Regions from separate parts of the Mycolicibacterium wolinskyi str. Jessa 2025 genome, predicted to be linked through region 2. Evidence: predicted binding sites of a transcription regulator. Region 2 holds the regulator's gene; each other region holds the start of a gene.
The links. Region 2 encodes LexA, which represses DNA repair genes until DNA is damaged. Its sites were predicted from a motif close to CGAACANNTGTTCG; they were not measured.
Positions count from the first base shown of each region.

Region 1: the regulator LexA is predicted to act here: its motif matches at 1,753-1,766, upstream of ACOI2T_RS13325 (HNH endonuclease signature motif containing protein).
Region 3: the regulator LexA is predicted to act here: its motif matches at 1,951-1,964, upstream of ACOI2T_RS06870 (HNH endonuclease signature motif containing protein).

Region 1 is NZ_CP185960.1:2,708,124-2,711,365, reverse strand. It holds gene ACOI2T_RS13335 (DJ-1/PfpI family protein) at 1-55, shown strand, start outside; gene ACOI2T_RS13330 (hypothetical protein) at 55-378, shown strand; gene ACOI2T_RS13325 (HNH endonuclease signature motif containing protein) at 366-1,748, opposite strand; gene ACOI2T_RS13320 (helix-turn-helix domain-containing protein) at 1,887-2,312, shown strand; gene ACOI2T_RS13315 (alpha/beta fold hydrolase) at 2,309-3,184, shown strand; gene ACOI2T_RS13310 (Hsp70 family protein) at 3,181-3,242, opposite strand, start outside.
Region 2 is NZ_CP185960.1:4,385,248-4,388,489, forward strand. It holds gene ACOI2T_RS21535 (LysM peptidoglycan-binding domain-containing protein) at 124-543, opposite strand; gene lexA (transcriptional repressor LexA) at 851-1,579, shown strand; gene ACOI2T_RS21545 (LGFP repeat-containing protein) at 1,599-3,242, opposite strand, start outside.
Region 3 is NZ_CP185960.1:1,358,928-1,362,169, forward strand. It holds gene ACOI2T_RS06865 (PE-PPE domain-containing protein) at 1-1,508, opposite strand, end outside; gene ACOI2T_RS06870 (HNH endonuclease signature motif containing protein) at 1,990-3,242, shown strand, end outside.

The sequences.
Region 1 (3,242 bases), 1.7 Mb from region 2:
CGAACGTCGCGGAACCGTCTGGACCGACACCGGCCGCCACGCGGAGGCGGTGTGATGGGCCTCGACGGAACTTGGGACGTCAAGATCAAGACTCCGATCGGTTCACTGGCCGTGATCTACCGGTTCTCGGAAATCGACGGCATCATCACCGGCTCCGCGGAAGGCAGAGGCGAGACCGTCCGACTCGAAGACATCACCGTCGTCAACCAGTCTGACGCACAACAGGTTACGTGGAAGCAGTCGATCACCAAGCCCATGCGGCTCAACCTCGACTTCGACGTCAGGGTGACCGGCGACCAGATGTCCGGGCACTCCAAAGCCGGCCGCTTGCCACGCTCAGCTGTCAGCGGCATCCGTCGGGTGAATCAGGCTGGTTGACAGTCTGTTTCATCATCCTCGTCGTTGTTGTCGGTGAGGTAGGTCTGGGGATGGTGGTAGGTGTTGATGCGGTTTTGGCCCGTGTCGAGTAGGGGTGGCGGGGTCCATTGGCAGCGGCCGTTGCGCATGGTGGTGGTCCATTTGCCTTTGGCGACCAGGCGGTTGTCGGGTCCGCAGGACAGGGCGAGTTCATCGATGTTGGTCTGCCCACCCACCGTCCAGTCATGTTGGGCGTGATGGGCTTGGCAGCGGTAGCCGCCGGCGGTGCACCCGGGCCGGGTGCAGCCCCGGTCGCGGGCGAACAACACCAGGCGTTGGGCGGGGGTCGCGATGCGTTTGGTCCGCCCGAAATACAGCGGCACCAGGGTCGCATCGTCGAACACCGCCAGGTAATGCCAGGCATGGGCGGCGAGGCGGATCACGTCGGAGATGGGTAGTTTCGACCCACCGGCGGTGACGGCGATGCCGGCGCCGGCTTCGAGTTCAGCCAGGGTGGTGGTGACGATCAACGCCACCGGCAACCCGTTATGGGTACCGAGCTCGCCCGACATCAAGGCGTTGCGCCCGATCGTGATCAATGCGTCGTGATTGCGTTGCGCGGCGGTGCGGGTATCGGCCGCGATGGCCTCCTCCGACGGCACCCCGGTGACGCAGGGTGAGGGGTCGTCGGGATTGCACATGCCGGGTGCGGCGTATTTGGCCAGCAGGGGTTCGACGACGGCGCGGGCTTCGGCGTTCAACCATCCCGACACCTTCGAGGTGCCGTCGGGCTGCTGGGGATGGATCGTGATACCACGCTTGCGTTCCGCGGCGTCGACGGGTTCGTCACCATCCTGATTCAAGAGGTAGAGGGCTTCGGCGACGGTGTGGCGCAACGTCTCGGGGGTCTCCTGCGCCGCCACCGCCACGAGTTTGCGTTCAAAGGCGTCGCGGCGTGCCGCGTCGACCCAGTCGGGGCATTTGGTGAAGAACGTCTCCAACTCGTCGAGGTGATCGGGGGTCAGCCAGCCACCGGCTTGGGCAGCGGCGGTCGCCGCCCGCACCGGCGCCAGCGCCTCGCCGGTCACCGATCGGCGTGGCCCGAAGTTCGTCGCATCGCGACACCGCCGCCGCGCCTCGCTGCCCGAGATCCGCAGCCGGATCCGCAGCGCTTCGGGCCAGGATTTCGCCCCGATCGCGGCCGGGGTCGTGCATTCCGAGAGCGCACTGATCGCGGCATGCTCGACCACCGGCACCAGATTGCGGACGTCTTGGACCCCCGCGCACACCTCCAGCAGGTCGGCTTCGGGCAGCGACCCCCAGGGCAGGCCGCGCACACCGGCTAGTGCCGCGCGTAACGCCGCGAGCCGGTCCGCCACCAAGGAATCCATGCATCGAACACTAGTTCGAACCACCGACAAGAAGACCCCGATTGTGACTACCGAGACCAAAGTGGCCAAAGATTCTCGCTGACTCCTAGGACTTCCTCATTTTCATCTTTATAGGGATGAATACGGTAGTTTATGGCCATGACCGTCGCGGTGTACTCGGCAGAACAAGTGGCCGACATCCTCGGACTGCACGTACGCACCGTGCGGGCATACGTCCGTGACGGCCGCCTGCCCGCCGTACGGATGGGCAAGCAGTACCGCATCACCGAACAGGACTTGCGCACGTTCACCGGAGCAACTGCCGTCAAGCCGGCCGGCAAGCCACACGCGCACGTCTCGGCTGTCACGCACATCCACAACGTCGACCGCCTCACGATGGACCGTGTCACCACGCACCTCACGGCCGCAGCGATCGGCGACTCAAACCGGGAGGCGCAACTCAACGTTCATTCGACGTATGACGAAACTTCCTGCCGGCTGACGATTTTCGTTGACGGTGATCCGGAATCCACGGCAGCGTTGATCGGTTTGATCGATGCCTTGACGCGTCAGGGCGAGAAATGAGTAACACCGTCTACCGATCGTCAGCCGGCCAGGACGCCATCGAGCGCAGCTACCGCGAGCACCTTCAGCGTTGGACCACGCCAGTGCGACAGCGCACCGTCCCGACGCGGGAGGGCGAGACGTTCGTTCTCGACTGCGGCCCCGCTGACGCACCACCGGCCGTGCTGCTTCACGGCGCCGGAAGCAACAGCGCGATCTGGCACGCCGATGCGCCGCGTTGGTCACTGACCCACAGGCTGTACATGGTCGATGTCATCGGCGAACCCGGATTGAGTGCACCGGTTCGACCCGACCTGAACTCCGCTGCCCATGCGCTGTGGCTCGATGACGTATTCGATGAACTGCGTATCGATACCGCCGCCATCGTGGGTGTGTCGTTGGGCGGTTGGCTGGCCACGGATTACGCGATCCGCAGGCCCGGCCGCGTACAACGACTGGCCCTGCGGGCCCCTGGCGGTATCGGCCGCCAACGCTACGGTGCGGTCATCGCGGCTCTGGTCCTCGCACCATTCGGAGACCGCGGCACCCGAACGGCATTGCGGATTGCCCTCGGACCCGGCACGGTTCCTGACCCGGTCATCGACTACATGCTGTTGATCCAACGCAACTACCAGCCTCGCCGCGACACGCTGCCCATCTTTTCCGATGAGCAGCTACAAGCCATCACCGCACCGCTTTACGTCGCGCTGGGCGCAGGTGACCGCTTGCTCAACTCGCGCGATACGGCCGCGCGCTTGAAACGCTTACAGCCCTCGGCGTCGATCAACCTCATCGCAGGCATGGGTCACGGCGTGTTTGAGGACGGCGACGACATACATACGTTCCTCAAAGAGGGGTCAGACGCAAAGACCTTGGGCGGCAACCAGAGCTAGCCGCCGGCTCCACCCGCTCCCCCGGGCGCGGGCACCCAAGGCAGTCCCGGGATGGTCG
Region 2 (3,242 bases):
GCGCTCTTGAGCGTACCCGCGTGGCTCTCGGGAGACTCACCGCCGGGTCCAATGGTGCGTATGTCGTGGCGCCGATGGTCAGTGCGCTTGCCCGCCACGGCGTTTCATCCCTCATGTCACACGTCAGCCAACAGGGGCGATGAGCGTCTGACCGGCCTCCACGGCCGCGGAGTCGAGCTCGTTGAGATCGCGGATCTGCTGCACGACCTCGGCGACCGGAGCGTCGGGCGCGATGCGCTGCGCGACGTGCTGCAACGTCTCGCCGGACTGGACCTGAACCACCGCCAGCTCGGTGGGAACCGACTCGGCGGGCCCCATGACGCCGCCCAGCTGCGCGACCAACCCCAGCCACACCGTGATCGCCGCCGCGACCAGTGCCAGCAGGACCGTCGTGGCCGGGGTGATGGGACGCCGGCGATGGGACGCGCGCGACATCAGCACGCCGGTTCCGCGGTGGCCAAGGGCCGCCCCGTTCGGCCGCACCTGCTGCGGCCGGGAGATCGGGCGCTCGCCGCGCGGCCGGACCCGGGCGGGGCGCGGCATGGGGTCGGCAGCGGCGCGGAGAGCGTGGGAAGCGCGAGAAGCGCTGGAAGCACGGAACGCGCTGTCACGGCGTTCGGTGGGGATGTCGAGGATGGCCATCTGTCTGCCTTTCGTCCGGCGTATTCGCTCCTGTGTTCGAATATAGTCGCTCACATGTTCGATTAATAGAACGTGTGATCGAACTGTTGCCAAACGATAGAACGGGGTACCGACAAGTTCGGTCTGCCGACGAAGGCGGGGCCGACACGGCCGACACGCCTCGAACACATGTTTGATTATCTGGTGGTAGGCGACTACATTCGGCGCCATGAGCGACGACAGCAGCGACATCACGGACGGCAGCACCGACAGCCCGGCCGGGACCGAGGGCGCCAGCCGGCCTCGTGCGGTCGACGGCGGCCTCACCGAGCGCCAGCGCACCATCCTCGAGGTCATCCGCGCGTCGGTCACCAGTCGCGGCTACCCGCCGAGCATCCGTGAGATCGGCGACGCCGTCGGTCTCACCTCCACGTCGTCGGTCGCTCACCAGTTGCGCACGCTCGAGCGCAAAGGCTATTTGCGCCGCGACCCCAACCGGCCCCGCGCAGTCGACGTCCGCGCCGCCGACGATCCGGCGACCCCGTTGGTGTCCACCGACGTGGCCGGGTCCGATGCCCTGCCCGAACCGACGTTCGTGCCCGTGCTCGGGCGCATCGCGGCGGGCGGGCCGATTCTCGCCGAAGAAGCCGTCGAGGATGTCTTCCCGCTGCCCCGTGAGCTCGTCGGTGAAGGCTCACTGTTCCTGCTCAAGGTCGTCGGCGATTCGATGGTCGACGCGGCGATCTGCGACGGCGACTGGGTCGTGGTCCGTCAGCAGAACGTGGCCGACAACGGCGACATCGTCGCGGCCATGATCGACGGCGAAGCCACGGTCAAGACCTTCAAGCGCACCCGCGGCCAGGTCTGGCTCATGCCGCACAATCCGGCGTACGATCCGATCCCCGGCAACGACGCGGCCGTGCTCGGCAAGGTCGTCACGGTGATCCGCAAGATCTGAGCGGGCGGCCCGGGCTTACTCAGTCGGCCCGCACGAAGCCATTCGTGCGGGCGAACTCCTCGCTGGCGAACCAGATTTCGGCGATCGCATCGTCGTACTGGCTGCTGTCCGGCGACCAGTACAGACCCGACTTGGTGTCCGCCTTGATCGGGTAGCCCTGCGGTGCCCGCTGCGGGTCGTCGAGCGGCAGATGAATGGCCGTCGCGCTGGGCATCGGTTCATCGAGCTCGATCGCGGCGTGCCGTCCACTGGGTGGCCCGCTGCTGCGCAGGTCGGCATCGGTCACCACACGGGTCGGCGCGGTATCGACGTTGTCCTGATCGTCGTCATCGTTGAACGCCGCGGCGGCGGGAACGCCGGCGATCAGGCTGCTGGGGATCCCGGGCGCCGCGCGTAGGTCCTGACCGTGCTGCTCGAGGTCGCCTTCTTCGTCGAGTTCGTCCTCGTCGTCGAAGTCATCGTCGAGCCGGCTCTGGTCGTCGAGGACGCCGATGTCCACGACATCCTCGTCGTCTTCGAGTTCGTCCCCGTCGACGTACTCGTCGCCGTCGTCGTAATCGTCCTCGTCGTATCCGTCTTCGCCAGGATGGGCGTCGGCAAGCTCGGCCGCCTCTTCGGGCGGTTCCTCCTCGTCGGCCTCGCGCGGGCCGAAACCGCCAGGCGCGGCCCACTGACTGACCGGCATCGACGCATCGGTCGGCCCGTCGAACGGGGATCCGCCCGTAGCCGTCTCACGGTAGGGCTCGGCGACGAGGCGCGATGTCGGGGCCTCGCCAGTCTGGTAATCCGCCGTCGCTTGATAGGGGCTGCCGCGATCCCCGCCCCGGTCGTCGGCATAGGCGTCGTCCCGGAAGCGGCTTTCGTCGTAGCGCGCCGATTCATAGCGGCCTTCGCCATAGTGCTCGTCGTCGTCGAACCGATCGTCGTGCGGACCGTCGTCGTAGTGATCGTCGTCGAACGGGTCGTGGTCGAAGTCGTCGTCACGGCCCCGGCGCCGATGCCAGAGCGCGGCACCGACGATCAGCCCGGCCAGCAACAGAACCGGGATCAGCGCAAGAAGCCACCACCAGTTCCACTGCCACGAGAACGGCTTGGAATCCGTGTCGTCGGACGCTTGTGGTGGGCTGCCGGCCTGCGGCGACTGTTGCAGGCCGGGGATTTCGAGCCCGGCCAGTTCCGTGGCGAGGTTGGGCGGCTCGGTCGTGAACGTGTTGTCGGAGCGATCCCACGAGATCGCGCCGCCGCTGAACCGCTGCGTCACGACGCTGCCGTCCTCGGTCTGATCGGCCATCGGCGCCCCGAGCGTGCCGGTGGCGCCGCCGAGCTTGTCCCATGCGGCGTTCATGGCGCCGCGCACGATCACCGCACCGTAGTCGGGCGTCCAGAAGATCACGGGCTTGTCCGCCGCGGAAAACGTGCTGATCCGGCTGTTCGGTCCGAGCCCGCCTTCGGTTTCGCTGCTGGTCGGGAAGCCCAGATCGCCCTCCGGGCCGCCGACGCTCTCGTACTTCTCCAGCACCTGGCCCGTCACGACGTTGGCGCCGGTCTCCGGGCTGTAGAAGATCTTGCCGCCGGCGAAGTTCTGGCCGAGGCCGCCCGCGTTGCCGATCGGATACTGGTCACCGTCCTTCGCGCCCAGCGGACCCAACGGCCCGCCCGCGGC
Region 3 (3,242 bases), 3.0 Mb from region 2:
GGGGTCCACTTCTGCGGGTCCAGCGCATTCTCCTGGATACCGTCGATCAGCGCGTTGAAGATCGTCTGTCTCGCCGCGAGCTTCTGCGTCGGGGTGAGCGGTGAATCATAGAAATACGCTTGTTCACCCGCCATGTCGAAGCCCCGTTCGAGCGTCACCGGGTCGACATCCTGGTAGCCCATGTTGACCATCATCCGTAGCGCTTCTTCGAAGCTGTCGGTGATCGGCGTGGGAATGTCGACGCCAGGGAGCAGGCTGACGAGACGCGGCACCATCCGGAACGGCTCGAGCAACGGGAGATTGCCTGAGTCATAAGTGATGTACGTTGCGGTGCCGGGGAACTTGGTGGCGTTGGCGACCGCTTCCAACGCTTCATCCAGTCCAAGGTTGAGGATGTCGAGATCGTCGATGACATTCACGATCTCGTTCCAGCCCGGCACCATCTCCAGTCCCTGCCCGCCGGTGATGTCGACCATGACTTTCAGCCCGTCGAGGATCCCGGCCACTGCTTGCGGCAGCACATGGCTCGCGATGTTGTTGCCCTCGCTCGGGAGCAGGTACGTCAGGAACACTGCGCCGGTTGCTGCGTTGGCCCACGCCAACGGATTCAGCGTCGTCGGTGCATCCGACAGGATGTTGTAGGCCCAGCTGATGTCGAGGATCGAGGTGTTGAGGACCTTCGTGATGTCGCCGTCGGCATCCTCGTTGGTGTAGCTACCTGCCGGCGGTGTCGAGAGGTTCAACCCGAACAAGTTGGTGATCGGGGTGGCCAACGCGAAGAGACCGCCGCCGGGACGGCTCGGATTGTTGAAGAAGATCAGCCACTGACCCGTGACACCCTCGCCCCAGTTGGGGTCGTTCGATTGCACCGCTTTGATCATGTCGCGGTACGCGAGCGATGTGGTCAGTCCACCAAGGCTTTCCGAAAAGATGATCGCACGGCGCTGGTTGAGGATGGGTGCCTCGTTGATGATCTCGGCAACGAGACCATCTATCGCATTCCAGATGAGGTCGCCGACGATCGGAATCGCTTGGATCGGTTCCCCGAGGATGTCGGTGACGCCGTCCAGCGTGTACTCGAGGCCGTTGACGGCGTTGTACACATCGCTTGGCAGCGGACCTTTGATGCCCGCATCGACAGGCGAGATCGCGTCGAGCAGTTCCAGAAGGCCGGTTACCGCACCGGCGACTTCGCTGCCGCCGAGTAGACCGGCCGCGGCCTGGATGACGTCCGTCGGCGTGAGGCCCAAGAGCTGAGCGGCCCAAAAAACCGGGCCCACACCGTAGATGCCTACGAGGTCGGGCACGTTCAGGAGGTCGTCGAGGCCGGGCACTTCGGGCAATGCCGCCAACGCAACCTCGGCCTCGACCGTCCGCTTGTGGGCCAAGTAAGCCTCGGGCGCCTGTGAAGCGGCCCCGGCAGTGAGCGCAGCTGTCGTGGCGACGACGGCAGCGGTGACGGCGGCTGCTTTGGCTTTCTGGAGACGGGGAGGGGTTGGCTTGGACATTAAGCGCGCCGCCTTCGGTATGAGCTGGCCAACAGTGCTTGCACACGGTAGCAATTCGTACTCAGCTAAATCTTAGGTTTGCGGAGAAAACTTTCCGTGGCGTCAATCTGTGCAGTTCGGCCTGATGAAGCGCGGATGTCGGCACGCGGATACGCGAGTTACTGCATCCGCGGGTGCGCGATTTCTGAACTCGCCTGGGCGATCTCGCGGTGACCCCGAGTGTGCGTCAATCGTGCCCGGAATTCTGGCCGGCGCGCCAAACGCGCGAGGCGATAGTGGCAGTCTCTGCCAAGTTCGTTGCGAGATTCGCATGATCTTGGTGCGTCGCGAACCGCGCGCGATCGTCGATTCAAAAAACTCTGGCCACTTTGGTTGCGCGGATTAACTTCATGTACAGCTGTCACAACGCGGGCCATGAACGCACGCCGACTTGTCTGTCCTTCGCACTAATGTTCGAATCGTGAGCGCGACCGCCGAGCGAATGGATCGCGAAACGCTGCTCGCGCTCTATCAAGTCTTCGAAGAGACCGGTGCCCTCATCGCCGCGGCATCCCACGACACACTGACGTTGCCCGACCTGATGCGGGTGGCGATGCTTCGTGAACGGATTCAACGCGCCCACGGCGCGGTGGACAACGTGATCATCGCTCGTATGACCGCCGAGGCGACACCTCAAGCCATGGGCGGCAATTCGATGCGGGATGTGTTGGTGAACTGCCTGCGTATCAGCCGCGCCGAAGCCGGCAGGCGGATCGCCGATGCCGCTGACCTTGGGCCGCGACGGGCAGTGAATGGCGAATCGCTGCAACCGAAGCTGCCCAAGACGGCGGCCGCGCAGTCGCGCGGTGAGGTCGGCACCGAACACGTCCGGGTTATTCGTAAGTTCTTCGCGAGCTTGCCGGGATGGGTCGGCGCCGATGACCGGGCCAAGGCCGAGACGATCCTCGCTCGGTCCGCTCCGAGACTGTCGCCCGACGAGTTGCGTCAGGCCACCGACCGGATGCTGATGACGATCGACCCGGACGGAAAACCGCCGTCTGATGCGGACCGGGCCCGGCGTCGTTACCTGTACGTCGGCAAGCAGGGTCCCGACGGCATGAGCGAGGTCAAGGGCCTGCTCGACCCGGAGGCCCGGGCCGTGTGGGACGCGATCTCAGCCAAATGGGCCGCGCCCGGCATGTGTAATCCCGACGACGAAACCCCTTGTGTCGACGGCGAACCCGACAAAGAGGCCGTCGAACGGGACAGCCGTACCCAGATCCAACGTAACCACGATGCGTTCAAGGCGGTCGGCCGCGCCATGTTGGCTTCCGGTGAGTTGGGGCAACACAACGGGTTGCCGTGCACGGTCGTCGTCACCACCACACTCGCCGAGATCGAGTCGGGGGAGGGATGGGCTGTCACCGGCGGCGGCAGCATGCTCCCGATGGCCGACGTCATACGGCTGGCCAGCCACGCCCACCACTATCTGTGCGTCTATGAATCGCACACCGAGGTCCCGATGTACCTCGGCCGCACCAAACGCGTCGCCTCACCGGGCCAACGGATTGTGTTGTACGCCAGGGACCGCGGCTGCACGCGGCCGGGATGCACGGCGCCGCCGTACTGGTGCGAGGTTCACCACCGCGACAAGGACTGGATCGCCGGGGGTCATACCAACGTGGACGAGCTGACCTTGGCGTGCAAGCCCGATCATCGACTGCTCACCAACAAGGGGTGGAAAACGCGAATACG